Regions from separate parts of the Arthrobacter sp. zg-Y1116 genome, predicted to be linked through region 1. Evidence: riboswitches for the same ligand, from Rfam matches in the RefSeq annotation. Region 1 holds a riboswitch; the other holds the start of a gene.
The links. A riboswitch is a leader RNA that binds a small molecule or an ion and turns the genes downstream of it on or off. The one in region 1 is predicted to bind cyclic di-AMP.

Region 1 (15,132 bases):
GCGGGATTTCACCGGAGCAACGGGCAACGGCACCCGGGGCATGCGGGTGCCGGATCTGCTTCGGATTATCGACGCCCTGGGCGATGCCGGGGAGATAGTCGGCCTCTCGCTCGCCCAGCACGCACCGCTGGAGCTCCTCCGCCTGGGCGGACTGCTGCGGGACCTGCCGGTCTAGGTCAGCGGTAGCCGCGGTACCCGTTCCAGGCTTCCCGGCGGTCCCGGTGCGGATCATGGATCACGTTGTCGGTGCCGTCGAAGACCTTGGTGGCGCGCGTCTCGACGCTGTACTCCGGCCACAGGCCCGGACCTCCGGTGCGGGCAAAGCGCAGCAGCGCACCGCGGAACCGGTTGCCAACGGAAACGGCAGTGCGCTTGCCGCCGAGCAGCGTCAGGAACCGGCCCAGTCCGTCGTCGTAGTTTCCGAACACCGCAGGGATGTCCATAGCGTGGGTGGCACCCATTCCCAGCAGGTTCGCCATCCGCGGGGCATAGTCAAACCGGTAGGACCACGTGGGCGCGTACGCGCTGTGCCCTTCCGCCACCTGGATACTGGGCAGCCAGAAGACGACATCCCCGCCTACGTCCACGGCGGCGCGCTTGGACGGGTAGCCGGGGTAGGCGGCGAGGACCTGTTCCTTGAGCTCCGGTTCCGTGCGGGCAAACATCGTGCCGATCCGTTCCTCCGTGGTGGGGAGGATGTCCTGCACCCGGTCGAACAGCGCGCCTTCGCGGAACATATTGCCGATGACGAGCGGGATCCGGTGCGCCTTGCCCGTCCGGAAGGCATCGATGGGATGCAGCGGCAGGAACTCCCCGTCGACCACCGGTGCTACGGCCCGGGCACCGGGCTCGGACTCCGGCGTGACCTTGCGGGTGAGCGTGCCGACTGCCTTCACCAGGCGCTGGGCAGGTAACGTGGCCAGCGCATTCGGCGCGTCCTCTTCGGAGACCCCCAGCAGCTCGATCAGGCTGGCTGCCCACTTTTCCGGCAGGCCGGGGCCATAGGCAGTAGAGGGTGCCGAACTCTGCACGAAGGCCCGGTGGAAGAGCCCCTCGGCAGACGGAACGCACATCAGCGCAGTAATCGACATGGCGCCGGCAGACTCGCCGAAAACCGTCACGTTCCCGGGATCCCCGCCGAAGGCGGCAATGTTGCGCTGGACCCAGCGCAGGGCGGCCACCTGGTCCGCCAGCCCGACGTTTACGTCGAACGGCCGCTCCGGCGTCGAATACCGGCGGAAATCCATGAAGCCGAGTGCTCCCAGCCGATAATTCATGCAGACGTAGACCACATCCCCGCGTTCCACGAGGTTCCGGCCGTCATAGTCCGGCGCGGAAGCCGCCCCGATGGTGAACGCGCCGCCGTGGAAATACACCAGGACCGGGCGCGGCGGTGCCTCGCCCACCGGTGCAGTGACGTTGATGGTGAGGCAGTCTTCGTCCATGGGAGTCTTCCGGCCGGCGCCCATGGACGGCAGTCCGCGTTCCTGCGGCGCTACGGGACCGTAGCGGCCGGCGTCCAGCACGCCCTCCCACGGCTCCACGGGCCGCGGCAGGCGCAGCCGCAGCCCGCCGATCGGCGGTGCCGCGTACGGTATTCCCCGCCACGTCCGCACGCCGTTCACTAGTGTTCCCCGCACCATTCCGTCCGACGTCGAAACAGTGAGGTCCGGCTGAGCGGTAGTTGTTGCCACAGCGTTCCTTCCGCGGTTTTTCGAGCCCAGCGCGATCATATCCACGCCGCGGAGGCCGCCGCTATCCCCGCCGAACCTATTCGCACGAACTGCTAAGCCCTTGGCGGACGGGAGGGGCGCAAACCCTGCACAAGTTCAACAGCATGCTTATGGTGGAGGAACCGTCACCAACCAAAGGAGTAACGCATGTCCCGCATCGCCATTATCGGAGGTCACGGAAAAGTCGCCCTGCACCTGGCCCGCCGGCTGACCGACAAGGGTCACACCGTCACCTCCCTCTTCCGCAACCCGGACCACGCAGCCGATGTTGAACAGACCGGCGCGGAAGCCGTCGTCGCCGACGTGGAAAACCTCTCCACCGAACAGATCACCGAACTGCTTCGCGGGCAGGACGCCGTCGTCTGGAGCGCCGGGGCCGGGGGCGGCACCCCCGAACGCACTTTCGCCGTGGACCGGGACGCCGCAATCCGCTCCATGGACGCCGCAGAAGCCGCCGGTGCCGGCCGCTACGTGATGGTGTCCTACTTCGGTGCCGGCAAGGACCATGGAGTCCCCGAAGACGACGGGTTCTTTGCCTACGCCGAAGCCAAGGCCGACGCGGATGAGCACCTGCGGGCCAGCGGCCTGAACTGGACCATCCTTGGCCCCAGCGCGCTGACCATGGATCCCGGCACCGGCCGGATCGAAACGGGAGCAGGAGTCGAGGGCAAGTCCGTTTCGCGCGAAGACGTTGCCCACGTGGCCGCCGAAGTCCTCGAACGCCCGGAAACCGCCGGAAAGACCATCGAGTTCAACAACGGCCCGACGCCGATTGCCGAGGCCCTGGATTCCCTCGCCTAGCCGGTCCACCAACAGCAACGGCAGCCGCACCTGCGGCTGCCGTTGCTGTCTGTCCGGTGTTAACCAGTGATTTTGTACTTCTCGCGGTCCGCGGCGTCGAGGACCTGCTGTTCTTCAACGGCCATGGCGCTGCCGCCGCGGCTCCGCGGCATCCACCACGCGCCGGGCTCGGGCGTCACGGGGTAGGTATCGATGCAGTAATCGATTCCCTCCTGCAGTTCCTCCTGCAGCCGGCGGGTCTCTTCGACAACGTCGGCATCCGCTTCGACGCGCATCATTTCGCCCACGTGCACGCGCACCGGGGTTTTCCAGACGGCCTTGATGCTTAGGCCGTGCCCGCGGGTCAGCATGCGGTGGCCGCCCCAGACCGACACCGGAATGATCGGGACTCCGGCCTCGGCGGCCATGCGAACGGCGCCGGTCTTCAGCTGCCGCACGGTGAAGCTGCGGCTGACGCCTGCCTCGGGCAGGACCGCAAGGTAATCACCGCCGCGCAGCTTTTCTACGGACTCCTTGTAGGCTGCTGCGCCGTCGGCACGGTCCACCACAATGTGCTCGCACCAGTCGCAGACAGCCTTGACGAACTTCTTTTTCGTGGCTTTCTTGGTGACGAGGAACCGCATGTGGACCTTCAGCTTCCGCCACATCAGGAGCTCCGCGAACGCGAAGTCCAGGTAGCCAAAGTGGGTAATGGCCACCACTGCCCCCTTGCCGGGGACGACGGTGCGGTTCAGGCCGTGGATGTCTTCGTGGGCGGGAAGGTTCTCCAGGCCGGAGGGGATCACGGGGACCCTGAAGAGGCTGCGGGCAGTGAGGCCCGTAAATACGATGCCTCGATAGACGAACTTGTTGGGGTTACGCTTTGCGGGCAACGTCGGCTCCTGAGTCGGGGGGAATTTCGGGGCAGGCAACGAAATTCTACCGCGGTGCCCGATGGACGCCGGCCTGTTTGTCCGCGCGGCGGGGAAATGTCCGGCTCCGTGCTTCCCAGGTCCTCGACCAGCAGACGGGGGCCCGTTTGGCGGCTATCTTTTAGCCATGGTGATACGCGGAAGGTTCGCCGGCCGGGGGCCGGGCGGAAGGCCGCGCACCGAACCGGCCGCCCCGGCCGATCCTGCTGCCGCACGCGACGCACTACTCGGCGACGTTGACTGGTTCGCTCTTCCGGAGGGAGCGGTCCGTTCACGGTTCGCGGCGCCCAGCGGGTCCCTGGCTGCCGTAAGCATGGGAGAGCCGGGCAACCCGCCGGTGGTCCTCGTGCCCGGTGCCATGGGGTCGAAGGAGGACTTCTCCCTGGTTCTGCCGGAGCTTGCGGCTGCAGGGTATTTCGCCTTCTCCTTCGATCTTGCCGGGCAGTACGAATCGACGGGCGCGGGCCCTGAGCATCTCCGCCCGCCGCGCCAGCGGTTCGACTTCGATCTGTTTACGGACGACCTCACGGCAGTGCTGACAGCGTGCGGCCCGGCCCATGTGGTGGGCTATTCATTTGCCGGCATTGTTGCCCAGCTGACCCTGCTGAAACGGCCGGACCTGTTCCGCAGTATTACCCTGCTCGGCTGCCCGCCCCAGGGCGGGCAGAGTTTCCGCGGCGTGAGCTGGATCGGCTGGGCGGCCCCCCTGGTCGGGGACAGGATCAGCGCGGACCTGATCGTCTGGGGTGTGAAGCGCAATTTCATCCGCGCTTCCCCGGGCCGGATGGCGCTTGTCATGCACCGGTTCACGCTCACCCGGAAGGACTCGATCCGGGACATGGTGGGACTGATGCGCCACGCCCCGGACCTGAGGCCGGCCCTGCGCGCCACCCCGGTTCCCAAATTAGTAGCCGTGGGCGAGCATGATGTGTGGCCGCTGCAGCTGCACCGCAGTTTTGCCGACAGCATCGGGGCGTCCTTTGCGTCCTACAGCAGCGGACACAGTCCCAGCGAGCAATCGCCGTACGAGTTCACCCGCGACCTGCTGCGTCTGTTCGGTTCCGCGTCCTGAGAGCGGCCCGCTCCCTGCGGCGCCGCAGCGGCGGCTCCTCGCGGAACTCCACTTTGAAGGTGTCATAGGCCATGGCCACCCGCCGGCCGAGGCCGCGCCACGTGTTGAAGGGCCGTGCGGAGACGGCCACGCGCAGGTCCGGATCCCACCGGACCTGCATCCCGGGACGCAACTGATAGCAAAGGTCAAGGTCATCATGCACCCGAGGATTGTCCCGGTGCACCCGGGTCCTTAGCCGGTTCCACATGCTGCAGTGGAGGCCGAAGTTGGAGCCGAAGATCGGCGGGTGGCCCATCAACAGTGTCATGGACCAGCGGTACCCGCCGATGTAAAGGTGTTCCGCGATCCACCGGATCAGCCGGTTAGCACCGTAGAACTGACCCGGTCCGGTCACCGCAGTGTCTTCCCCCGCTTCAAGCAGGTCTGCTTCCAGCCGTTCCAGCCATTGCGGCGGCGGTACCGAGTCCGCATCCAGCCGGGCCAGCCATTCGCCCCGCGCCTCGTCAAAGCCGCGGAACGTCGCGGAGGTGACCCCCACGCGGGGTTCGTAGATCCGGCGCACTCCCGCTGCCCGGCAGACGTCCGCCGTTGCATCGGTGCTGGCGTTGTCCACGACCAGCACCTCGTCCGGCGGCCGGGTCTGCCGTGACACCGCGTCCAGGCAGGCGGCCAGCATGACGGCGTCGTTATGGGAAGGGATTACCACTGTGATAGTTGACATCGCGTCCTGGCTGCCGGTTGTCCGTTGCCCTCCGATTCTGCCACCGCACCCCTGCCGCGGCCATGCCGCGGGCAGCGGGGGCGGTGCCGGGCACCAAAACGGGAACCGCCCTTCCCGGACCGGCCTTCGTCCAACCGCCCGTCACGCGGCTTAACCCGCGGACATACGGGGCCACAATCCTTGGCGGGGCGAAAGCTGCGCAATTAGCGTGGCAGGGCTGCGGCAGTCGGCTGCGCAATCCTCTTTTCCTAGGAGCAGTTCAATGCTTATTTCAGGCCTGCTGGTCGGGTTGGCACTCGGATTCGTTATGCAGCGGGGCCGCTTCTGCGTCACCGGAGCCTTCCGCGATGTCTGGGTTACACGCAATACCCGCTGGCTCACCGCGTTCCTGGTGGTTGTGGCCGTGCAAAGCGTCGGCGTCTTCGCCTTGGACGCCGCGGGCGTCATCACCCTGCAGGCCGAGGCGTTCCCCTGGCTGGCAACCATCGTGGGCGGCTTCATCTTCGGCTTTGCCATTGTGCTGGCCGGCGGCTGCGCCACCGGAACCTACTACCGCGCCGGCGAGGGCCTGGTCGGCAGCTGGCTGGCGCTGATCTCCTACGCACTGTTCGCCGCGATCATGAAGACGGGACCCCTGGCCGGTTTCAACACCGCGATGCGTTCCGTGACCGTGGAGCAGAGCAATTTCTACTCCGTCCTGGGCATCTCCCCGTGGCTGTTCGTGGCGGTGCTCGTCACCGCCGTGGCACTGGCGGTCCGGCACCACCTGGCCAAGCCCAAGTTCGCCGTGGCCGCCCTGCCGGCGTCGAAGACCGGACTGGCGCATCTCCTGTTCGAAAAGCCGTGGAATGCCTTCGCCACCGCCGTCGTCATCGGGCTCATTGCCACGGCCGCCTGGCCGCTGAGCTGGGCCACCGGCCGGGAAGACGGCCTGGGCATCACCACCCCCTCCTCCAAGCTGGTCACCTACCTTGTCACCGGCGATGCCGAGCTCGTGGACTGGGGTGTGTACCTGGTCATCGGCATCCTGCTCGGCTCCTTCATCGCAGCCAAGGGCAGCGGCGAATTCCGGGTCCGGGTCCCCGACGCCGCGACCGCTGTGAAGAGCCTCGGCGGCGGTGCCCTGATGGGCATCGGCGCCGCCCTGGCCGGCGGCTGCACCATCGGAAACGCCATGGTGCAGACGGCCCAGTTCACCTTCCAGGGCTGGACCGCGCTGATCTTCATGATCCTCGGCACGGGCGTCGCTGCGAAGCTCACCATCATGAACCACCGACCGGCGCCTGCCTCCGCACGCGTCCCCGTCGGCGTCTGATTCCCCCACCCAAAAGCTCGAAAAGGAAATACACCATGGCACAGGTCACCCTGGAAACCAACGGATCCGTCTGCCCCTTCCCCCTCGTGGAGGCCAAGCAGGCTATGACAACACTGACCAGCGGCGATGAACTCGTCATCCACTTCGACTGCACCCAGGCCACGGACGCAATTCCGCGCTGGGCTGCCGAAAGCGGCTACCCGGTCACGGATTTCTCCAAGCGCGGCCCCGCGGAGTGGTCCATCACGGTGCAGAAGCGCTAGCACCGCTTGACCGCCGCACCGCTGAAGCCCGGCTCCGCCGTTCCGCGCCAGTCAAGAGCGCAGGATCCGCTGGCGCCGGGCTTCGGCGATGGCGGCGGTCCGGTTGTCCACACCGAGCTTTTCGTAGATGTGCACCAAGTGCGTTTTCACAGTCGCTTCAGAGATAAACAGCTTCCGGGCGATGGCCCGGTTCCCGAGGCCCGTTGCCAGCAGCTCCAGCAGTTCGAGTTCACGGCTGCTGAGGGCCGGTGCCGGACTCCGCAGATGGCCCATCAGCCGGGCTGCAACCAGCGGCGACAATGCCGTCCGCCCGTCCGCAGCAGCAGTGACCGCGGTACGGATCTCCCCGGGATCCGCATCCTTGAGCATGTAACCGGCCGCCCCGGCTTCGATGGCCGCCAGGATATCGGCGTCAGTGTCATAGGTGGTCAGAATCAACACCGGCGGGCCGTCGGCCGCCCGGATTCTCCGCGTGGCCTCCACTCCGTCCATGCCCGCGCCCATCTGCAGATCCATCAGTACAAGATCGACTGGGGTGCCCAGCACCTCCTGTTTACGGACTTCGGCCACGGCTGATTCCCCGTCCGCGGATTCGGCGGCAACCCGAATGCCTTCAAAGTCCTCCAGCATGGCGCGCAGACCGGCCCGAACCACCGGGTGATCGTCAACCAGCAGGATCCGCATCACTCTCATGTCCGTGTCTTCGCCGGAGCCGGTTGCGCCGGTTGCTCGGCAGCCGGCAGCGGAAGCCGTACCGCCACCACCGCGCCTTCGCCGGGCGCGGATTCGATGCTCAGCACCCCGCCCAGATCCGCTGCCCGCTCGCGCAGGGAGAGCAGCCCGAATCCGCTGCCGTCCCGGCGGGGGACGTCCGGGAGCGTTGCGGTGCTGAAGCCCGCACCGTCATCGAAGACATCCAGCGTCACTGCGTCGGGGGCGTAGCTGAGGGTCAGTACCGCGGTATGTGCGCAGGAATGCGCCCGCACGTTGGCGAGGGAAGCCTGCGCCGCCCTCAGCAGGGTGGTTTCATACCGGGCATCGAGGTCCACTGGCTCTCCGTCCACCCGGAGGGTGCACTCCAGCGGCTGACCGCCGGAAGCCGCCTGCCGGGAGTTATCGGCGCAAAGGCGCTCCAGCCCCGCGATGAGGGTCCCGCTCCCCGTTGCCGGTTCGGTCAGGCCGCGCACAAACTTCCTGGCCTCGGCCAGGTTCTCCGACGCAGTGGCCTGGACGGTGGCAATGCGTTCCCGGGCCAGATCCGCCTGTCCGCTTTCCAGTGCCGCGCCGGCCGCCCGCGACATCAGGACAATGCTGGAAAACCCCTGGGCCAAGGTGTCATGGATCTCGCGGGCCAGGCGTTCCCGTTCCGCCAGGACGCCCGCACGATGCTGGGACGCTGCCAGCTGCCCGCGGGTGCGCCGAAGCTCGGCCAGCGCACGCCGCTGGTTCACGCTTTCTCCGTGCAGCGCCGCGTAGGCGAAGCCCATCACCACCGCAAAAAGGGCCCCCACCACCGGGCCCAACAGGACTGCGAGAGTAAACCCTCCGGAGTGCACGCCTTGGGCGGCGACCACCGCAGCCGTCATCGCGGTTACTGCCGCCAACGCGGGCACGGTCCGCAGCAGATGCAGGTCCAGGAAGAACAGGGGGAAGGCCAGCCAGGAAAAATCGGCGCTTATCAGCAGCAGAAGAAGCCATAGGAACGTTACGGCCGCCAGCCAATAGGGCCCGGCACGGCCGGGGTCCGGCCCGGTCCCCGTTGCTGCGTAGCGTTTCTCTGCCACGGTTCCGGCGAGATAGACGACGGCGAGCACACAGGCGCAGGCATAGGCAGCCACGAGGCGGGGTGTTCCGGGCCCGTCCAGGGTCAGCTGGACCAAAGCCAGAACAAGCAGCCCGGCGAAGGCAACGTGCAGGGCTACCCGCAGCAGGCGGAGCACGGCGTCCCCTGCGACGGTCGCTGCAGCGGCAGACACGGTGCCGGCGCCGCCGTCGGGACCCCCACTGCTTTGATTCGGCGCGCTCATGATTCCAGCCTAGGTCCGGCAGTCGGCGTCGGCATCAACCAAACGGTTGAGCGCAGGACCAACCGGTTTCTCCGCCCGGATCATCCGTCCATGCGATGGGTTCGCCCCGGGACCGGCGGAGGGTTGAAAGGTACCCTCCACTGCCGCTGCGGCGGCCGATCCGAAAGGAAGCAAAACGTGTATCTGGCACTCCGCGACATTCGCTTCGCCAAGGGGCGGTTTGCCCTGATGGGCAGCGTCGTCGCCCTGATTACCCTCCTTCTGGTGCTGCTCTCCGGGCTTACCGCGGGCCTGGGCAACCAAAACACTGCGGCGATCAAGGACCTTGGCTCCGCCGGGGTGAACATCGTTGCCTTCGGTGCACCCGACGGCGGTGAAGCCAAGGTCTCCTATACGGAATCAACCGTCACAGCTGAGCAGTTGGCTGAGTGGCGGAAGACGCCCGGCATCGAGACCGCTGAACCCGTAGGCATCACCCAAACGCGCATTACCGGCGGGGCCAGCGCAAACGTGGCTGTCTTCGGCGTCGAACCGGGCAGCACTCTCGCGCCCCGCCAGGTCGGCGACGGACAGATCCTCATTGGATCGGAAACAGCGGATTCCCTGTCCCTGGATCCGGGGGACGAAGTGCGCCTGGGCGGCCGGGTCCTGACTGTTGAAGACATTGTCGACCAGTCCTACTACAGCCATACGCCGCTCGTCTGGACGTCCCTGGCTACGTGGCAAGCTGCGGCCCATACCAACGATGAGGGCTCCGACGCGGCGCCGGTGGCCACCGTGATCGCCGCCTCGGGCTCCGCCGCCGAGCAGGCAGACGACGCCGCAGGCACTGTCTCCACGGGTATCCGCGGCTCTTTCAACGGACTGGGCGCCTACACCTCGGAAAACGGTTCGCTGCTGATGATGCAGGCGTTCCTGTACGGCATCTCCGCACTGGTCATTGTGGCCTTCCTGGCGGTCTGGACCATCCAGCGCACCCGCGACATCGCCGTGCTGAAGGCCTTGGGCGGCAGCTCCGCTTACCTGATGCGTGACGCACTGGCCCAGGCCGGGACCATCGTTGCCGCAGGTGCCGTCACCGGCGGGGTGCTCGCCGTACTGATCGGCCTGGCCGCCGCTGCGGTTGCTCCGTTCATCCTGTCGGTTTCCACCGCACTGCTGCCGATCCTCGGCATCGTGGTGCTCGGGCTTGCCGGGGCGGCCGGCGCCGTACGCCGGGTTGCCAAGGTAGATCCGCTGACTGCTCTCGGCGGCAACTAGGGACCTCCAGTCTGTATTCCCAAGAAAGGACCAGCACAACATGGCAGAAACCTCAGCTTCGGCATTTGTTCCACCCACCCGCGCAGCCACTGCCGCACTGCACCTGCAGGACGTAACCCTCGAATACCCCGACGGCGTCAGCACGCTGAAGGCACTGGACCGGGTCAGCCTGGCTGTTCCCCGGGGAAAGATCCTCTCGCTGGTGGGTCCGTCCGGGTCCGGCAAGTCCTCCCTCCTCGCCGTTGCCGCCACTCTGATACGCCCGGCGTCGGGCACCGTGACGGTGAGCGGCCGGGATGCCGGCGAACTGGACGACGCCGGCCGGACTGCACTGCGGCGTACCGCACTTGGCATTGTCTTCCAGCAGGCGAACCTGCTTCCGTCCCTCACGGCCGTGGAGCAGCTCGTCATCACTGACCGGCTGCGCGGCAGGGCCGGGAAGGAATCCGAGTCCCGGGCGCGGGAGCTCCTGGAACTCGTGGGGCTGTCCCAATCCACCGCGGCGCGCCATCCCCACCAGCTCTCCGGCGGACAGCGTCAGCGGGTCAACATTGCCCGTGCCCTGATGGGCAGTCCGTCCCTGCTGCTGGTGGATGAACCCACCGCCGCGCTGGACCACGACCGGTCCGAGGCGATTGTCCGCCTATTGGTTGCCGTGACACGCGAATTCGACCTGGGTACGGTGATGGTGACCCACGATACCGAGTTCGTGCCCCTGACCGATGAGGTGGCGGCCATGCGGGACGGCAGGCTTATTGAACACGACCCCGCAGCCTAGTCCTTCCGACGGGCGCGGCTGGGCTGGACCCGGGGCGGCTCCCCCGGCATCTTCGGATAGTCCGGCGGGAAAGGCAGTTCGCCCAGGCCGTTGGCCAGGTCCCGTTCCCACCAGCCCAGCAGGACGTCGATGGACCCCGGCCGGGCGGACATCTCCGCCCAGGGATCCCCGACGGTGCGCAGCCGCTCCGGAACTGTCTGCATAGTGAAGTCCGCAGGATGCACCCGTTCCAGCTCGTCCCAGGTGATCGGGCAGGAGACGGGTGCGTTCGGAAGCGCCCGGGGGCTGTATGCGCCGGCCATGGTCCGGTCGCGGTTGGCCTGGTTGAAGTCCACGAACACCCGCGTGCCGCGCTCTTCCTTCCACCAGGCCGTGGTCACCTTGTCCGGCATCCGGCGCTCCACCTCCCGGGCCGCGGCAATCACGGCATGCCGGACGTCCAGGAATTCACGCTCCGGGCGGATGGGCGCGAAGAGGTGGATGCCCCGGTTGCCCGAAGTCTTGATGTAGGCGTCCAACCCGGCCTCGGCGAGGATGGACCGCAGCTCCTGGGCCGGACGCACGGCGTCGTCAAAATCCGTGCCCGGCTGCGGATCCAGGTCAATGCGCAGCTGGTCCGGGTTGTCCGTGTTGTCCGCCCGTGACGGCCAGGGATGGAACACCACCGTGTTCATCTGCGCCGCCCACACCGCGGCGGCAGGTTCATCCAGGACCACCTGCGGGTGTGAACGCGCGCTCGGGTATTTCACGGTGACGGCGCGCATCCAGTCCGGCATGCCGCGCGGCGGATTCTTGGAGAAGAACACCTCTCCGCCGATGCCCTCCGGGAAGCGCTCCAGTGAGACGGGCCGGCCGCCGTTGGCCCGGATGAACGCCTCACCCACCTCCGCGAGATAACGGGCCAGATCCAGTTTCGTGATTCCGGGATCAGGCCAGATGACCCGTCCGGGACTGGAGATGCGGACCTGCCGCTCCCCCTCCGGGCCGGGAACGGCCAAGGTGGTTTCCTCGCGTGCCATCGTTCTGCTTTCCCTCATCGGACAGTGTGGGAAAGAGGCTACCGTGTCAGGCCGTAGGCTTCCCCCGCACCGGTTCCACCGGTGCGCCGGGCCGGTAGTTCTTCCGCCCGTGGACAAAGTGGTACAGCACCGTGGAGGCCAGCAGGACGGCGGCCAGCACCCAGTACATACCGTGGAATCCCATCAGCGGCAGGAGCATGCCCAGAAGCAGCGGACCAAGGCCCACACCGGCGTCCATCAGGATGAAGAACGTGGACGTCGCCAGGCCGATCCGGGCCGCCGGCGCCGTTGTCACGGCAATCGCCTGGGCGCACGGCATCAGTGCACCGAAGCCGAACCCCACAAACACGCCGGCCAGGGCCATCACGGTGTCATTGGGGGCGTAGGCCAGCAGCGCCAGGCCGACGGCGAAGGAGACCAGGGTCGGGTACACCACGGCGTTGTCACCGTGCCGGTCCTGGATGCGGCCCACAAACAACCGCGAAACCAGCACCACGCACGCATAGACCACAAAGAAGAGGCTGGCGCCGAGCACCAGGCCTTCCGTCTGGGCATAGGAGTTAAGGAAGGAGAGGATGCCGGCGTAAGCCGCGCCGGCAATGAACATCACCGATGCGATGGCCAGTGCCGACGGATCGATGATGTCCGTGAGGTGCATCCGCCACTTGTTCTCTTGTTCCTCGGCGGTCGGTGTGCGTTCCGGCAGGGACAGCACCAGGGACAAGGCGAGGGCGACGGCGGCGCAGCCGGCAGCAAACAGGAACAGGGCGCGGTAACTGACGGACTCCGCCAGGAACACGGCCAGGAACGGGCCTACCGCGGTAGCCATCGTGGTGGAGATACCGAAGTAGCCGGTACCCTCGCCCCGCCGGTGGACCGGAATGAGCCCCATGACCGAGGCGGAAATACTCGTGCTGGCCGCTCCGAAGGCCATGCCGTGCAGGATCCGGACAACCAGGAGCAGCGCCAGGTTGGACGCCGGGATATACAGCAGCGAGGCCACCACGAACACCGCAAGGCTGGTCACCAGCAGCCGGCGCCGCCCCACGAAGTCCAGGAACTTCCCGGCGAACACCCGTGCCGCCAACGCGCCGAGGACGAAGGATCCGGAAGCAAATCCGGCAGCGCTGTCGGATGCGGAGAACTCCTGCACCGTATAGAGCGCCATGGTGGTCATCAACAGATAAAACACCAGTGAGATAAAGAGGTTCGTGATGATCGCCAGCACAAATCCCCTGGTCCATAATTTCTGACCGCTGCCAGCCACTGCATTCTCCTGTTTCCTCGGAACAAGCGACCGATATTGGAAGGCCGCCTAACAATCTTACGCGCCGTCGTCACCGGTCGGGAAATCGGCCTGCCGCCGCCGTCCACGGGCTGGATTGGAGGAAATTACAGTGATCCCGACCACTTTTACCTGCGTGGTGATGCAGTCGTGACGGATGCGAAAACTTCAGTCACTCCTGTACCGGAGGGTGGAATTTCTCGAGCGCAGATCAGGGCGCAGGGACAGCGATTCCGAGGCGGTGGTACGCCTGTTACTGAAGGGGTCACACGCGTAACACCTGTCTCGAGGCCTGGATGACCAGCGACTCGGGGCAGGAGGAAAAGCCCTGTTAATATTGAGACTGAAGCCGGCCGATGTGGCCGAAGAGGCAGATTTCGGTTAGCATATCGCGCCCTCGATCACACGCCTGAGAGAAGCAGATCACACAATGGTTATCCAACCGTAACTATCTTGTACGGTTATTCCCATGCCGCTTTCTGATGCGGCTCCCCCGGGCTTGTTACCTAGCTCTGCCGCTGGTCCCGGGGTCCACAGAACGCACAACCACGGCAGAGGCGGGGGAACCAATTATGGGTTCCTTGAATCCTTGGGGTTAAGTCTCCGGTTTCACCGGCGGCCGGGTGTCTCCCATCCGAATCCGACAGCTCACCTCGCAGGTATCGGGAGAGGTTATTACATGACTTTCAACAAGACTCGTGGACGCCACCGCGCCGAGAACATCGTCGTTGCTGGCCGCGGACGGACCATCGGCAGCGCCGCTGCAGTAGTCGTCGCAGGTTCCGGCCTGATGCTCAGCATGGCCGCACCGGCCTCCGCCGGAGTTGTCGCCAATGACAACTACACCCCGTCGCAGGCCGTTGCACCGGCCGCTCCGGTAGCAGCCGCACCCGTTGCAGCCGCACCGGTAGCTGCCCCCGCAGCTGCTGCCACCACCCACACCGTTGTTTCCGGTGACACCCTGGGCCAGATCTCCGCCGCTTACGGCGTTGGCCTGGACTCCGTCCTGGCGCTGAACGGCCTGTCCCTGGCTTCGATCATCTACCCCGGCGATGTCATCACCGTTGCCGGCGAAGCCGCTCCGGCCATTGCTGCCGAGCCCGTTGCGTCCTACGCCGCTCCGGCTGCAGCACCGGTCGCAGCACCGGTTGAGCCCGCCAATACCGGCGTGGTCACCACCCAGTCCACCAACATCACGCCGGCTGCAGCAACCCCCGCAGCCAGCGGCACCAACGCCATCATGCTGGCTTCGGCACAGTCGCAGCTGGGCGCAGCCCAGGACTGCACCGTGCTGGTTGAGGTTGCCCTGCGCGCCGCAGGCCACAGCGTGGGGGACCTTGCTCCCGCACAGCTGGCCGCCTACGGCACCCAGGTCTCCACCCCGGAGCCCGGTGACATGGTCTACTACGCCGACGGCGGCATGGGCCTGGCCCACATTGCCATCTACATCGGCAACGGCGAAGCCATCCACAGCGGCTGGAACGGCAACCAGACCGTAGTCCAGTCCGTCAACGTCGGCTCCGGCCCCGTGTTCTACCGCGCATAAGGCTTCCAGCCACACCGCGCCAAAATAAGCGTCCGTCCCGCAAGGGACGGACGCTTATTGCGTTAAGCGGTGAGGACCGGCCGGACGCATCAGGGCACAAACCGGTAGCCCATGCCGTGTTCAGTGAGCAGGTGTTCCGGGGCAGCCGGGTCACGCTCCAGTTTCCGCCTCAGCTGTCCGATGTACAGCCGCAGATAGCCCGAGTCCGTGGTGCCGGGGCCCCAGACGTTCGTGAGCAGGGCCTGCTGGGTGACCAGCATGCCTGGATGGGCGAGCAGTTCGGACAGGAACCGCCACTCGGTCGGCGTCAGGCGGATGTCCGAGCCGTCGTCGACCCGCGCGATGCGCCGCGCGGCCAGGTCCACCCGTACGGCCCCGAACGTGATCTCGCTGGGGCCGGC
Region 2 (15,132 bases), on a different contig from region 1:
GCCGGGAGCCGAAGGAACCGGAGACCTGGATGGCCACGGAGGCCTCGGGCAGGTCGATGGAGAAATTGGCAACCTTGGACACCACGAGGGTGCTCAGTGCACCTTCCCGGAATTCGTTGAAGAGCCGCTGGCGTTCCTTCACCGGGGTGTCACCCTTGATCACCGGCGCTTCCAGGCGCTCGGAAAGTTCGTCCAGCTGGTCCAGGTACTGCCCGATCACCAGGGTCTGCTCGCCGGCATGGCGCTTCACCAGCTGTTCGACGACGCCGGTCTTGGTTTCCGACGTCGAGCACAGCCGGTACTTGTCCCCGTCTTCGGCCATGGCATAGGCCACCCGCTCATCCCGCGGCAGGTCCACCCGGACCTCGACGCACTCGGCGGGCGCAATGTAGCCCTGCGCCTCGATGTCCTTCCACGGGGCGTCGTAACGCTTGGGGCCGATCAGGGAGAAGACCTCGCCCTCGCGGCCGTCCTCGCGGACCAGGGTGGCGGTCAGGCCCAGCCGGCGCCGGGCCTGCAGGTCCGCGGTCATCCGGAAAATGGGGGCGGGCAGCAGATGCACCTCGTCGTAGATGATCAGGCCCCAGTCGTTGGCGTCCAGCAGTTCCAGGTGCGGATACAGCCCGCCCCGCTTGAGCGTCAGGACCTGGTAGGTGGCGATGGTGACCGGGCGGACTTCCTTCACCGCGCCGGAGTATTCGCCGATTTCATCCTCGGTCAGCGACGTGCGCTTCAGCAGCTCATCCTTCCACTGCCGGGCGGAGACGGTGTTGGTCACCAGGATGAGGGTGGTGGTGGAGCTGGTGGCCATGGCCGCCGCCCCGACCAGGGTTTTGCCCGCACCGCAGGGCAGCACCACCACGCCGGAACCGCCGGCCCAGAAGTTCTCGGTGGCGAGCTTCTGGTAGGGGCGCAGCGCCCAGCCGTCCTCATTGAGCAGGATCGGATGCGGCGTGCCGTCCACGTAACCGGCCAGGTCTTCGGCAGGCCAGCCCAGTTTCAGCAGCAGCTGCTTGAGCTGGCCGCGCATGGCGGACTGCACCACGACGGTTTCGCCGTCGATCCGCGGGCCGAGCAGCGGCTGGATCTTCTTGGCATGCATTACTTCTTCGAGCACCGGATAGTCGTTGGTGCGAAGCACCAGCCCGTGCTGGAGATCCTTCTCCAGCCGCAGCCGCCCGTACCGGGACATGGTTTCTTCAATGTCGATCAGCAGCGAGTGCGGTACGGGGAAGCGGGAGTACATAAGCAGCGTGTTGAGGACCTGTTCGGCGTCGAGTCCCGCGGCCCGCGCATTCCACAGTCCCAGCGGCGTCAGCCGGTAACTGTGGATGTGCTCGGGGGCACGCTCGAGTTCGGCGAAAGCCGCGATGGCGTGCCGGGCCTCGGTTGCCTGTTCATGATCGACCTCCAGAAGAATCGTCTTATCGCTCTGGACAATCAACGGTCCGTCAACCATGTGCCGGGCTACCCTCCACTATTTCCACGTCCATAATCCGGTGTACTGACACTGTGCGTTCGACGTCGCTGCGCGGGTCATAGACCCGGACCCTGCCGTCGCTCACTGACAGGGGAACGAAAATCTCCTGCCGCTGATTCCCCTGGGCATCCACCACGCCCATCCGCACCGAACTCTTGGTCCGGATGGCCTTGCGCAGGGTTTCCAGGCTGACCAGGGACTGGCTCTCGCCCGCGTGCGGGACGGGTCCTGCGCCGCGCAGTGCGGCCAGCTGCCGATCCAGGTCCTCATCCGTAAGTTCCCACGGATTCAGCCGGGCCCGGGAGGAGGACGGCGCCGGCACAGGGATCATCCGATGGGAGCCGACCGGCTTGCGTGCCGGGCCTTCCAGCGCCGGGGGATAGCCGAGTTCCCGAAGGGAAAAGGTGAGTTCCTTGGCCGGCACATTGGCTGCGACCACCGTCGGGGCCAACCGCACCAGGCCCAGCGAAGCGGTCCGCGGGTCCGCCAGCAGGGCGTTCAACCCGGCCTCGTCATCACTGCGCAGATAAGATCCCGCCGCACCCACCCGCAGCCGGCCGTACCGGGCTGCCGTGTCCTCCACCAAGTAGCGCAGCGGCTGGGGGACATCCGTTGCGGAATGCTGGTGCAGGAAGGCGAGGATGCCGTCGGCGTCGAGCCCTTCATCGAGTGCCCGCCGGATGGACTCGGCCGAGAACCGGTAGATCGTTGCCGGGCCCTGGCCTTCCGCCGTGGAAATCAGGGCCAGCTCCCGGGCGACGCCGGGCTCCAGGTACCCGGGCGCCACCGCCGTGAGGTCAGCCTGCAGCAGGAAGGAGTTCAATGGCGCAGGCAGGGCGTCACGCAGTACGGAGGTGGCACGGGCATAGTCGCTGCCGGCAACGGCCGACCCCAGCACGGTCAACGCCCCTGAACCGAGCAGCCCCAGCTGGGCTGCCTCCTTCAGGATGCCCGGAACCAGCCGGGCAAAACGCCGCTGCAGCCGCGGCTGGTGCCAGGTCAGGGCACTGATGAGGTCCTCGGTGTCGAAGGCACCGACAGTTTCGTTTTCGCCCGCGCCCTCGACGTCGGATAGCAGGGCAAGCATTTCCAGTGCCCGACGGCGGACGACGGGGGCGTCCGGGCGGGAAACTTCTGCGGCCAGCGCGTTCACTGCTCCGCCTGCCGGCAGGGGTGCGCCCACCAGGGACGGTGCGCGGTCCGCATCCAGCCAGGCTTCCACCAATCGGCGCCACTGATCCTCACGGTTCTGGGTAAGCCAGGTTCCCTCGGTGGTGCCCCAGCGTGAGGTTGCAGCATCCAGGGTGATCAGCCCGGCCAGGGCCGCCAGCTCAAGCAGCCAGGACGTAGCGGCACCGTCGAGCCGCAGCGATTCCGAGAGACGGCGCACTTCGCGCACGCCAACGCCTCCGGAGCGGAGCGTCCCGATCGGGTTCTCGGCCGCAAGCGCCAGCAGTTCCGTAACCAGCCGCAGGGTTTCCGCCACCGCTCCAAACGCGGCGTTGTCCCGCAGGTTGCGGGCGACGTTGCGGGGAACCGGCCGGGGCGCTTCCAACTGGAAGTCCGCGACGATTACATGGCCCCGGGAGGCCTGGCCCACCGGCCGCGGAAGTTCCACGTGAAGCGCGTCCAAGGGGACCAGGAGGCCACGGGCCACGAGCCACTCCACCGGGGTGGGGGAGGGGTTGTCCAGGACGGCCCGTCCCATGGCGGCTTTCTTGGGGATGGTGCCCACCGGTGAATACTTGAACCGGCGAAGCAGGTCTGCTGTCTGCGGCGGAGCGCCCTCCATGAGCGTCGCCCAGCCCGCAGGATCAGAGACCAGATGATGCAGGGAATGGGCGGCGGTGGCGGGGGTGTCTGCCTTCTCTATGGGCAGTCCGCTGCTGCGCAGCCCCTCGACGATGCCTACCAGGCGTTGCCCGAACTCCGGATGCTGGGCCGCCAAGGTGGAATACGGCCTTCCCAGCCCGGCTGGGTAGGCGCCCAGCGCCTCGCCGAGGACCGAGACGGGTAGATAGAACCGGCGGGAGGCATCAGCTTTCGGTGCTCCGGGGTGCGGCTTGGCCCGCCGCAGCAGGGCCAGGGAATGCAGGTGGCCCAGGATCGCATCGAGGGATTTGATGGTTGAGCCCGAGATTGTTGTTTTCAACCATGAAGCGGTGGTGCTGAGCTGGGAATCTTCGTTGGTGGTCAGGTCCACCGCTTCCAGGACCTGCAGCTGCGGTGCCGTCAGTTTTTCGAGGATCCGCTGGACGCTGACGCGTGTCGAAGCACGCGCTGCGAGAGCCTGGAAGTCCGGCACGGCGGGGAGCGCCAGGTCGGGCCGGGCCGCGAGCAATTCACGCAGTTGGTCATCACTGCGTGCTGCTAAATCTTCGGCCAAGGCTCGAATCGCGGACATCAAAACCACGTTACCTGAGTGGGGAGAAAAACGGACCGATCAGCCCCGGCGCCGCCGCCTGATTCCGTCGATCACCAGGCCCGCCATAAGCAGGAACGCGAGGGGGAGTGCGTAGAGGGATGCGGCAATGAGCCAAGGCGCCACTGCCTGGCTCCCGAGGTAGAGGATCAGCACCGCAGCGAGCGTACCCAGTCCGAACAGTCCCAGCGCGGCCGCAAGGACGGCAGTAAACCGGCGGAGCGGCGACTTGCGGGGAGGAACTCGGGGATCCGGTGATGTGTGGGGTGCCGGAAACTGCTTCTCTGCGCGTGCCGCGGGGACCCGGACCTTCTCCGGTGGGGTGTTGCTCATGGTAATTAACGCTAACAGCGGAAAACCGCGGGACAAAGGGGAGGCCTTGGTGCCCCATTCCCGTGTCGGGATATTCTAAAGGGAACAGACTTCCCCGTAGTATCACCAAAGGTACTCCGGTGCCGCTTCGGGCCTGGCGGGCCAACGCGGGTCACGACCATTCCTGCAGCAGGTGTCCTGCTGCGATTAAACTAAGAACGAGGTAACCGAAGTGCCCATCGGCAAGGTCAAATGGTTCGACACTGGTAAGGGTTTTGGGTTTCTGGCCACGGACGATGGGCAGGAAGTTTTCCTGCACGCTTCGGCCCTGCCGGCGGGAGTCAGCGAGGTCAAGCCCGGCACCCGCATGGAATTCGGTGTTGCGGACGGCCGCCGCGGACCGCAGGCCCTTTCCGCCCGCATTCTCGAGGCCCCGCCGTCGGTAGCCAGGGCAACCCGCAAGGATGCCGAAGACATGGCCGTGATCACCGAGGACCTGATCAAGCTGCTGGACGGTATTTCCAACGGACTGCGGCGCGGCCGCTACCCGGATAAGAAGCACGCATCCAAGGTAGCTGCCGTCCTGCGGGCCGTTGCCGATGATCTGGATATATAAGGTAAGTGCACTGAAGTGAATATGCGACCGGAAATTCCCTCTCCCGACCCGTCCCCTGAACCCGGCACCGACGCCGCTGCTGCTCCCGCGGTTCGCAAGCGCGCCCCGCGGCGGCCGGGAAAGCCCGACGCCGTGCTCGCGGCCGCCGTGGCCGAAGCCCGCGCCGGACTGCTGGAAGTGGTGTCTGAAGGCGAAGTAGGCAACTATCTGGGTGCAGCCGCCGACGCCGAACGGGTGGTGACCCACCGGTTCTCTTCCCTGCGTCCCGGCTACCGCGGGTGGTACTGGTACTCCACGGTTGCCCGTATGCCCCGGAGCAAGAAGGTAACGGTGTCCGAAGTGGGCCTGCTTCCCTCGGACGACGCGCTGCTGGCTCCCGAGTGGGTGCCCTGGTCCGACCGGCTCCGTCCGGAAGACATTGCTGCCGAACAGGAACAGCAGGCCCAGGAACAGCGCGCGCAGGAACAGGCTGATCAGGAACAGGCTGACCAGGAACAGGCCGAACTTGCCGGCCCGGACGACGACGGGCAGCAGGACGAGGCTGATCAGGAACAAGCCGGCGAACAGCACGCCGAAGCGACAGGTGCTCAGGAGGACGAATAATCCCGTGGCGGTTGCGGCAACAGGGTTCACTATCCCCAAGGGGGCGCTGGACTGATGTTCCGTTCCCTTCGCATTTTCAACTACCGCATCTGGTTTATCGGTGCCCTGGTGTCGAACATCGGCACCTGGATGCAGCGTACGGCGCAGGACTGGCTTGTCTATGACATCCTGACCGACCAGGACGCGGCGGCCATGGGAATCGTTATGGCGCTGCAGCTGGGACCGCAGCTGCTCCTGGCCCCTTGGTCAGGCCTGATCGCCGACACGTACAACCGGCGCAAGGTCCTCCTGCTCACGCAGGTCAGCATGGGCGGCCTGGGTCTGGCGCTGGGGCTCCTGGTGCTCTCCGGACATGCCGAGCTGTGGCACGTCTACGCGTTCGCGCTGGCGCTGGGCGTAGTGTCCGCCGTCGACGGGCCGGCACGCCAGGCCTTTGTCTCGGAGGTGGTTTCCGAGCGGGACCTGCCCAACGCCGTCGCCCTTAACAGTGCCTCCTTTAACGGGGCACGGATGATTGGCCCCGCCGTCGCCGGTCTCCTGACCGTGGCCGTGGGTCCGGGCCTGGTCTTCGTCCTCAACGCCGTGACGTTCGGTGCAATGGTGATTGCGCTGCTGAAAATGCGTGCCGGCGAGCTGCGCGTGTTGCCCAAGGCGCCGCCGGGGAAGGGCCGCATCCGGGCCGGACTTGCGTACGTGCGGCACCGGCCGGACCTGATCATGGTGATGCTCGCGATCTTCATCGTGGGGACCTTCGGCATGAATTTCGCTATTTACATAGCAGCCATGGCACGCACCGAGTTCGGCCGGGACGCCGGTATTTTCGGTGTCCTGAATTCGGTGATGGCCATTGGATCCGTCGCCGGCGCCCTGCTGTCCGCGCGGCGGGACCGGCCCCGCCTGCGCTTTGTCTTCGGTGCGGCCGGAGCCTTTGGCCTGGCCTGCATCCTGTCCGCCATGGCACCCAGCCTGATCCTGTTCGCCGTCTCGCTGATCCCCGTGGGCCTGTTTGCCCTGACCCTGATGACCAGCGCCAACGCGTATGTCCAGACCACCACGGCCCAGATCATGCGCGGGCGGGTCATGGCCTTGTACTTCGCCATCTTTATGGGCGGCACGCCGTTGGGTGCCCCCGTGGTGGGTTGGGTCTCGAACTCCTTCGGTCCACGCTGGAGCCTGGGCGTTGCCGCAGCTTCCGGTCTGCTGGCCGCCGCGATCGGATTCGTCTGGGCCTGGCGCACCTACGGCATGCGGTTCCACTATGACCGGAGCCTGCCGCGCCGGCTGAGCATGACCACGGACACTCCGGAAAAGCAGCAGGACCCGGACAACGCCTAGCGTCCGGGTCCTGCCACGACCCCTGTTGCGGGGCGGCCTTGCGGGTCAGGAATTCGCGATCACAAAGTCGATGCACTCCAGCAGGGCGCTGACGTCGTCGGGCTCGATGGCCACGAAGGTGGCAATCCGCAGCTGGTTGCGGCCGAGCTTGCGGTAGGGCTCCACGTCCACCACGCCGTTGGCACGCAGGGTCTTGGCGATTGCCGCGGCGTCGATGCCGGCCTCGAAATCGATTGTGGCAATAACATTTGAACGGTCCTCGGCGCGGGTGACGAACGGAGTGGCCACCGAGGACTTCTCGGCCCACGAATAGATCCGCCCCGCCGACTCAGCGGTCCGGCCCGCGGCGAAGGCAAGTCCGCCGCTGGCGTTGAGCCATTCAATCTGCGCGTTAAGGGTCACCAGCGTGGACAACGACGGCGTGTTGTAGGTCTGGTTCAGCCTCGAGTTGTCGACGGCGGTCTGCAGGTTCAGGAAATCCGGGATCCAGCGGTCCCCGGCATTGATCCGGGCCGCCCGTTCCAGCGCAGCCGGAGAGAACATGCCCAGCCACAGTCCGCCGTCGGAAGCGAAGTTCTTCTGCGGTGCAAAGTAATAGACATCGGCCTGGGCCAGGTCCACATCCAGGCCGCCCGCGGCAGAGGTGGCATCGATCAGGACCAGGGAGCCGGGGTCGGCGCCTTCCACCCGCCGGACGGGGGCAGCCACACCGGTCGAGGTCTCATTCTGGGGCCAGGCATAAACGTCGACGCCGGCCTCCGCTGCAGGCTCGGGGCGCGTGCCGGGATCGGAGGTGATGATGCTGGATGCCGCGAGGAACGGAGCCTTGTTGGTGGCCGCCGCAAACTTTGAGCCGAATTCACCGAAGGAAAGGTGCTGGGCCTTCTCCTGGACCAGGCCGAAGGCCGCGATGTCCCAGAACGCGGTGGAACCGCCCACGCCCAGGACAACCTCGTAACCCTCGGGCGCCGAGAACAACTCCATGAGGCCTTCACGGACGCTGCCCACGAGGTTCCGTACCGGAGCCTGCCGGTGGGAGGTGCCGAGCAGGTTGGCTCCCGCTGCTGCGAGTGCGGACATCTGTTCCGGGCGTACCTTGGAAGGACCGGCACCAAATCGGCCGTCCTTCGGGAGGAGCCCAGCGGGAATTTTCAGTGCGGCGGTATCGCCCATGGTGTGACGCTCCAAGCGGGTTTCGACAGTGGCGGATATGCACTTCCATTCTGCCGTACAGGCTCGGGAGCCCGCGATGTATGACGCCCGCCACCAGGGACTGTGCCCGGTGCCGCGCAATTATCGGGCGGTCCGGCGGATAGGCTAACGTGTTGGCGTACACCCCCGGGCAGCGGTGCGCTGCCTTTCTTCCTCCCTTGCTAGGAGCGGCCCGTCATGACGGATCTCATTGACACCACTGAGATGTATCTCAGGACCATCCTGGAACTGGAAGAAGAGAACATCGTTGCCCTCCGTGCACGCATTGCCGAACGGCTGCGCCACTCCGGGCCCACGGTTTCCCAGACCATCGGGCGAATGGAACGTGACGGGCTCGTGGTGGTTGCCGGGACGCGTCGGCTGGAACTGACGGAACTGGGCCGGCGCCGGGCCACCGAGGTCATGCGCAAGCACCGCCTGGCCGAACGGCTCCTTGCGGACGTCATCGGACTTGACTGGGCCTACGTCCATGACGAAGCCTGCCGCTGGGAACACGTGATGAGCGAGCGTGTGGAACGGCGCCTGTATGAGCTGCTGGGCCGCCCCACGGAATCGCCCTACGGCAATCCCATTCCCGGCCTCGAGGGGATCGGCGGGGTGGCGGCGGAAGTGTTCATCGCCGGCGTCGTCGACCTGGTGTCCACCGTCGCGACGGCCGAGCCGGGGACCAAGCTTCGGCTGGTCCGGCTGGCGGAACCCATCCAGGTGGAACCAGAACTGCTGACCCAGCTGGACGAAGCGGGATTGCGGCCCGGAGCGCAGATAACGGCAGAAGTTGTCGGCGGTTATATCTCCGTTCGTGTTCCCGGCATCGAGGGTGCCTTGGAACTGCCTACGGAAGTGGCCTCCCACGTCTTTGTTTCTCCCGTTGGGTAACGGAATGGTCACTTTTGTGACATTTACCCTATAGTGAGTTCCGACGCTGAAACACCATCGTTATCCGGTCCGTCCGCCGAGCCCTGCCAGCGGACCGGAGCACTAAACTCGTCCAGGCAGGGGCGGAGGACCCACTTTCCGGCAGCATTGCTGCCTTGGGGTGAAGCCTTTCGGAAGCCGGCGGCATTTCCTGCATAGTTGCAGGTGAGGCCCGCCTTTTCCGGAAAGGCCGAGTTTCTCTACTCGAATCCGACAGCTAACTTCGCAGGCGATCCATGAGAGGGAAAAACTTGTCGAAGCATGCTGCTTCGGGCCGACGCCGCGCGTCAGCTCCTAATGCACCTGTGCGCCCGCGCAACGCCTCACCGTCAGGCCGCCGGCGCGCCGAAACAAAGTCCGTGTCCGTGGGCGGTGCCGCCCAGAAGGTGGCTATTACCGCTGCCACGTCGGGCCTGATCCTCACGGCTGCCATGCCCACGCATGCGGCAGCGGACGATCCGGTCCAGCTCGAGCCGGTGGCGGTCGACGCACCCGTCTCGGCCGACCCGAATGCCGACATCGGATTCGCCCGGGCCGGGCTGAGCAGCAAATACGACCCGGACGCCAAGCTGGCCTCCATTACGGTTGCCGCCGGCTCGCATGCGGTCCCTGCCGCGGCCAAGGGCACGCTGTCCACGCCGCTGGACGCCTCTTTGGTGCAGACCTCCGGGTTCGGCCACCGGGTCAGCCCCATTACCGGGGAGCACGGCGAGATGCATAACGGACAGGACTTCGCCGCCGCCTGCGGTACAGCGGTCAACGCTGCGGCATCCGGCACCGTGGTCTTCGCCGGCTGGCATCCCTACGGCGGTGGCAACCGCGTGGTGGTAGATCACGGCAACGGAGTCCAGACCACGTACAACCACCTTTCCAATATTGCCGTCACCGTGGGCACTGAAGTCGAGCGCGGATTCCTGGTCGGTGCGAGCGGCACAACCGGTTCCTCAACGGGTTGCCACCTGCATTTCGAGGTCATGGTTAACGGCGAAGTAGTGGACCCGCTGAATTGGTTGTAAGCACTTAAATCAATTGGTTGTAACCAGTTGAATATCGTTTCGTGATCGGAACGTGACATACCTCAAATGTTGCTGTACGCTCATCCTCGTGCCCGATTCGCCAAAGGTGGGGCACCTTCGAACAGATCGCCTAGCTCTGCCACTGTTTGAAGTCCGTTCGCAGAATCGCATGGCAGAGGCGGGGGAACCAATTTCGGGTTTCGAAAGAAACCCTTGGGGTTAAGTTGCAAAAGGCCATTGGCCGGGCAACCGGGTGACTCCCATCCGAATCCGACAGCTCACCTCGTAGGCAATTGGGAGAGGCAAACTTGTGTCATCAAACGCTCATGGCCGCCGTCGCGCTGCCACCGTACAGACCAACCCGATCACTGCACTTTCCAAGGCAGTCAGCAGCAACGCCGGAAACGTAGGCCGCCAGGCCGCCGTCGTAGTTGCAGCATCCGGCCTCGTGCTGGCTGCCGGACTTCCTGCACAGGCTTCCGTAAGCACGGACCGCCAGGCACTCGCAGCAACCCCCCTGAACATCGTGGCCGGCAGCGTTACCGCTCCCGCCAACGCACCGTTCGAGCTTCCCCTGGTTGCCCCCAGCTCCACCTCCGGCGCCGAATACCGCGCACAGGTTGCAGCAGAAGAGGCAGCAGCCCAGGCAGCAGAAGAGCTCGCAGCCTCGCAGGCCGCAGCAGCAACCCAGGCAGCAGCCACCAAGAATGCCGCAGCTGCCCGCACCGCCGCCCCGGCAGCCTCCGGCCCCGCCGTAATGGCAGCTTCCTCCATGTCGGCTCCGGTCGAAGCTCCGGTTTCCGGCAACGTCGCAGCCGGCCTGGTTGCTTCCGCCTACGGCCAGATCGGTGTGGCACAGGATTGCACCGCCATGGTCGAGAAGGCACTGCGCTCCGTCGGCAAGTCCGTCGGCGACCTGGCCCCCGGCCAGTTCTTCCAGTTCGGTTCCGTAGTTTCCAGCCCGGCTCCCGGCGACCTTGTGATCAACGGCGGCCACGTCGCGATCTACGTAGGCAACGGCCAGGTCATCAGCGGCGGACTCAACGGCATGAACACCGGCCTGCACAGCCTCTCGGACCTGGGCGGCGTCAGCTTCGTCCGCGTCAGCTAACCCGGAATTCGAGACGCGGAGATAATCATGACCTCGACAATTGAGCGCGCCCGCCACCGGGCGCCGGTGGAACGCACCACTACGCTGAACGCGCTTGCCGGCGCCGTCAGTGCCAACGCCGGAACGGTGGGCCGCCAGGCCGCCGTGATTGCGGCAGCCTCCGGGCTGGTACTGACCACCGGCGTCGCGGCCAATGCGTCCGGGGCAGACACCATGCGTGACGTCCAGACGAGCACCCTGGATCTTTCCTCGGTCAAGATCCTCCAGGTCTCCGAAAACGCGACGGTTTCGTTCGAACGCGACAGCATTGCGGGCACCACTCCGGCACCCGTGGCGGAACCGGCAGCCCCGGTTGCCGAGGCGCCTGCTGCCGTTGCGGCTGCGAAACCGGCAGCCGTTGCTGCCGGCACGCGTGCTCCTGCCAACACGGTGCCTGCTGTCCAGGCCACAACCCTCAGCACACCGGCACCGGCGCAGAGCGCCCCTTCCGGCGTGGCATCCACCATCGCAGCCGCTGCCTACGCGCAGCTGGGCATCGGCCAGGACTGCACCCGGTTGGTTACCAATGCACTGGCCGCGGCCGGAATCAATCACCACGGCTGGCCTGCAAGCTACCTCACCCTTGGACGGACGGTGAGTGCAGCTGAGGCCATCCCCGGTGACCTTATCTACTACGCAGACGGCGGGATGGGCATGGCCCACATCGCCGTGTATGTGGGCGGCGGACAGGCAGTGCACGGCGGTTTCAACGGTGGATCCACCGTTGTAGCTCCGGCCGAGCTTGGCTCCGGCGGCGTCTACATCCGCGTAGGCGGCTAGGCAGCTCCCGGTACAGCATCTTGGCAAGGCCCCTCCTTCGGGAGGGGCCTTGCCTTGTTAAGCCGCAGTCCGGGCGCGGAGGCAGGCGGGGTGCCGTGGGCAGGGAGCGGACCCCTGTACCACCGGCATAAATGGCCAAGAACGCGATCGCGTTCTACTCTTGCATAGACAATCCGATGTGCCGTTGGCGGAGCGGTGTCTTGTACTCACCGGTTCGCGGGCGGCAGGCGAAGAGGTATGTGCATGCGCACTCTCGTTCTGAATGCTGGATATGAACCGTTGGCCGTGATCACCTTCCGCCGCGCCTTGGTGCTGGTCCTGAATGGAAAGGCGAGTGTGGTGGCGGAAAGCGGCGAGCCGGTGGTCGGCCCCAACGAAATCCTCCCCAGACCTTCGGTGATCCTGCTCCACCGGTACGTGAAGATTCCCTACCGGGAGGGCACCGTAGCCACCCGGCGGGGCGTCCTGCGCCGGGATAACCATGAATGCGCCTATTGCGGGAAGGCGGCGGCTACCGTGGACCACGTGGTCCCGCGGTCCCGCGGCGGCGATGACAGCTGGGAGAACCTGGTTGCCTGCTGCCTGCGCTGCAATAACACCAAAGGGGACAGGACACTGGCGCAACTTGGCTGGGAGCTGCGGGTTTCTCCCAAGGCGCCCCGGGGTGCGCGCTGGCAGATCCGTGAACTTGAACGTCCCTCACCGCAGTGGGACCCGTTCCTGCAGAATGACACGGCTGCCTGATGTCCGCTACCGCTCCGTATGATGCAGTCGTCCTGGCCGGCGGCCGTTCCACGCGCCTTGGAGGCACACCCAAGGCGCTGCTCCTGGCCGGGGACAGCACCCTGTTGGAAACCACCCTTGCCGCAGTGCCGGATGCACGCAACATCGCCGTCGCGGGGCCGCCGGAACTGTCGAACCTGCTGAGCTCAATAGAGCTGGCCGGGTCCGCGGGGACGCCCCTGCTGGTCCGGGAGGAGCCGGCCTACGCCGGCCCCGCAGCAGCGGTCGGAGCCGCCGTCGCCGCCCTCGCCGCCCTCGAGAGCAGCGGCAGCCTCAATGAGGGCGGCCTCAAGGACCGGGGCCGAAGCCCCTGGACGATGGTCCTGGCCTGCGATATGCCGCAGATCGCCTCCGCCGTCCGGGCCCTGCTGGATGCAGCCGCTGTGCCGCCCGCCGAGAGCCTGCTGGCAGTGGACTCCAGCGGCAACCGCCAGCCGTTGGCAGCGCTGTACCGCACCGCTGACCTGCGCGCCGCTGTGGCTTCCCTGGCCGCGGAGGGTCTAGCGAACAAGTCGATGAAGGCGTTGCTTGCTAGGGTGCAATGGAGGGGTGTTGATGTTCCCCCGACGAGTACAGCCGATGTTGACACCTGGAACGATGCACAAACCCTGGGTGTGAGCGCCGGGGACCTGCCGTAGCACCGGGCGGTCCCCAAGCGAAACGAAGGAGCACGAATGGCAAGCCAGCAGGAACAACTCGAGGCGTGGAGCGGCAGGCTGCTGCAGGCACTGGAACTCGAGGGCACACCGGTGGATGTCTCCGCTGTCCTCGATCTGGCTGCAGCCGCTGCGCACAGCGTGGTGCGGCCTGCCGCCCCGCTGACCACCTTCATTGTCGGGTACGCGGCTGGCCTCGCCGCCGGCAGCGGCCAGGCCGACGACGTCGTCGCCATGCGTTCGGCCATGGCCGTAGCCACGGAACAGTGCCGGAACGCCGCAACGGAAGGAGACGCCCAATGAGCGAACATCCCGCACCCGTTATCCTGCCGGCCCAGCCCAATGCGTCCTGGGCGCAGGCCCGCCACGCCGCCTACGCAGCGGCCCGTCCGCTGCCGTATGAGACGGTGCCTTTGGACGAGGCACTCGGCCGGATCCTGGCCCTCGAAACCACTGCCCTGCAACCGGTGCCGCATTACGCCTCCGCCGCGATGGACGGATGGGTTGTTGCCGGGCCGCCGCCGTGGACTGTCATGACCCATGAGGAACCCGAGGTGGAACGCTGGCAGATCCACCGCGAATCGGGACGCCGCGCGCTCCAGCCGGGCGAGGCCGTGGAAATCCTCACCGGCGGGCTTATCCCCGAAGGCGCCGAAGCCGTCTTGCGCTCCGAAAGCGGCAGGGTGTCGGCCACAACGCCGCCGCAGCTGACGCTCAGCGACCGCGCCAAGGAATCCGAACCGCGCGCCGGCGAACATATCCGCCCGGCCGGAGAAGAGGCGGCAGCGGGGGAGACCACCATCCCTGCGGGCAAGATGCTTAACCCGGCCCATATTGCACTGGCTGCCGTGTGCGGACATGACACCCTGCCGGTGCTGCGTTCCCCGCGCGTGTCCCTGCTGCTGACCGGGGACGAAGTCATCGAAGCCGGCCTGCCCGAGCCCGGACAGGTCCGGGACACCTTCGGACCCCAGCTGCCGCAGCTGATCACGATGCTGGGCGGACGCATCGACGTCGTCCGCCGCCTGCCGGACCGGCTGGAGGACGTGGTGGCGGCGCTGAGCAGCGAAGCCACGGACGAACTCTCCATCGCAATGTCTTCCGGCGACGTCCTTGTCACTACCGGCGGCACCGGACGTTCCGACGCGGATCACCTGCGCCGGGCCTTGGAAGAGGTCGAGGCTGAACTCCTCATTGACGGAATCGCGATGCGTCCGGGCCATCCCACCATGCTGGCCCGGTTGCAGGACGGCCGCCTGCTGGTAGCGCTGCCCGGCAACCCGCTGGCCGCGATGATGGCGGTCTTCACCATCGTCCAACCGCTGCTGGACGGACTCCGCGGGGCACCGATTTCCCGTGAACGGCATGTCCTGGCCGGCGTGGATCTGGAACCATTGCCCGGACGGACCCGGCTGGTTCCCTGCAGCATCCAGGAAGACCGGGCCATGCCGTCGCCGTATTTCCGCTCCGGAATGCTCCGCGGACTGGCCGAGGCGGACGCCGTTATGGTGGTGCCGCCGGAGGGCTGCATCAGGGACCAGGCTGTGATGGCGCTGCCCCTGCCGTGGCAGGTCAACCGCGCACCGTCCGGATAAGCCCGCACACCGGTAAAGCCGGAGCGGGACGACCCGGGGACCCCCGGCCACCCGGAGCCAGAGTCAATGCACTAAAGACAGGGAGACACCATGGGACGGGTTACCCAGCGAGGGCGGGTCACACGCTTCCGGTTGGACGGGAACGTCAGCCGGCGGGATGACGTATTGGCGGGGGAAGAACCGCTGGAAATCCGGGTGATGGGTAAGTCCTTCACCGTCACCATGCGGACCCCCGGCGATGACTTTGACCTGGTGGC

Region 2: linked by a shared signal. The riboswitch ahead of NNX34_RS16160 (NlpC/P60 family protein) and the one ahead of NNX34_RS08605 (LysM peptidoglycan-binding domain-containing protein) in region 1 are both predicted to bind cyclic di-AMP.

Annotation. Positions count from the first base shown of each region.
Region 1 covers NZ_JANFLR010000002.1:393,506-408,637, reverse strand. The annotation lists gene NNX34_RS08675 (arginase family protein) at 1-175, shown strand, start outside; gene NNX34_RS08670 (carboxylesterase/lipase family protein) at 177-1,694, opposite strand; gene NNX34_RS08665 (SDR family oxidoreductase) at 1,881-2,534, shown strand; gene NNX34_RS08660 (1-acyl-sn-glycerol-3-phosphate acyltransferase) at 2,594-3,406, opposite strand; gene NNX34_RS08655 (alpha/beta fold hydrolase) at 3,573-4,517, shown strand; gene NNX34_RS08650 (glycosyltransferase family A protein) at 4,477-5,223, opposite strand; gene NNX34_RS08645 (YeeE/YedE family protein) at 5,501-6,553, shown strand; gene NNX34_RS08640 (sulfurtransferase TusA family protein) at 6,589-6,816, shown strand; gene NNX34_RS08635 (response regulator transcription factor) at 6,868-7,509, opposite strand; gene NNX34_RS08630 (sensor histidine kinase) at 7,506-8,843, opposite strand; gene NNX34_RS08625 (ABC transporter permease) at 9,021-10,103, shown strand; gene NNX34_RS08620 (ABC transporter ATP-binding protein) at 10,144-10,881, shown strand; gene ligD (non-homologous end-joining DNA ligase) at 10,878-11,900, opposite strand; gene NNX34_RS08610 (MFS transporter) at 11,947-13,167, opposite strand; cyclic di-AMP (ydaO/yuaA leader) riboswitch at 13,717-13,861, shown strand; gene NNX34_RS08605 (LysM peptidoglycan-binding domain-containing protein) at 13,865-14,731, shown strand; gene NNX34_RS08600 (response regulator) at 14,821-15,132, opposite strand, start outside.
Region 2 covers NZ_JANFLR010000004.1:6,502-21,633, forward strand. The annotation lists gene NNX34_RS11560 (DNA repair helicase XPB) at 1-1,459, opposite strand, end outside; gene NNX34_RS11565 (helicase-associated domain-containing protein) at 1,452-3,884, opposite strand; gene NNX34_RS11570 (hypothetical protein) at 3,924-4,235, opposite strand; gene NNX34_RS11575 (cold-shock protein) at 4,447-4,830, shown strand; gene NNX34_RS11580 (DUF3027 domain-containing protein) at 4,852-5,433, shown strand; gene NNX34_RS11585 (MFS transporter) at 5,488-6,768, shown strand; gene serC (phosphoserine transaminase) at 6,814-7,941, opposite strand; gene NNX34_RS11595 (metal-dependent transcriptional regulator) at 8,158-8,856, shown strand; cyclic di-AMP (ydaO/yuaA leader) riboswitch at 8,947-9,143, shown strand; gene NNX34_RS11600 (M23 family metallopeptidase) at 9,255-9,911, shown strand; cyclic di-AMP (ydaO/yuaA leader) riboswitch at 10,060-10,218, shown strand; gene NNX34_RS16160 (NlpC/P60 family protein) at 10,222-11,022, shown strand; gene NNX34_RS11610 (NlpC/P60 family protein) at 11,050-11,841, shown strand; gene NNX34_RS11615 (HNH endonuclease) at 12,085-12,585, shown strand; gene NNX34_RS11620 (molybdenum cofactor guanylyltransferase) at 12,585-13,262, shown strand; gene NNX34_RS11625 (DUF6457 domain-containing protein) at 13,299-13,583, shown strand; gene NNX34_RS11630 (molybdopterin molybdotransferase MoeA) at 13,580-14,875, shown strand; gene fdhD (formate dehydrogenase accessory sulfurtransferase FdhD) at 14,966-15,132, shown strand, end outside.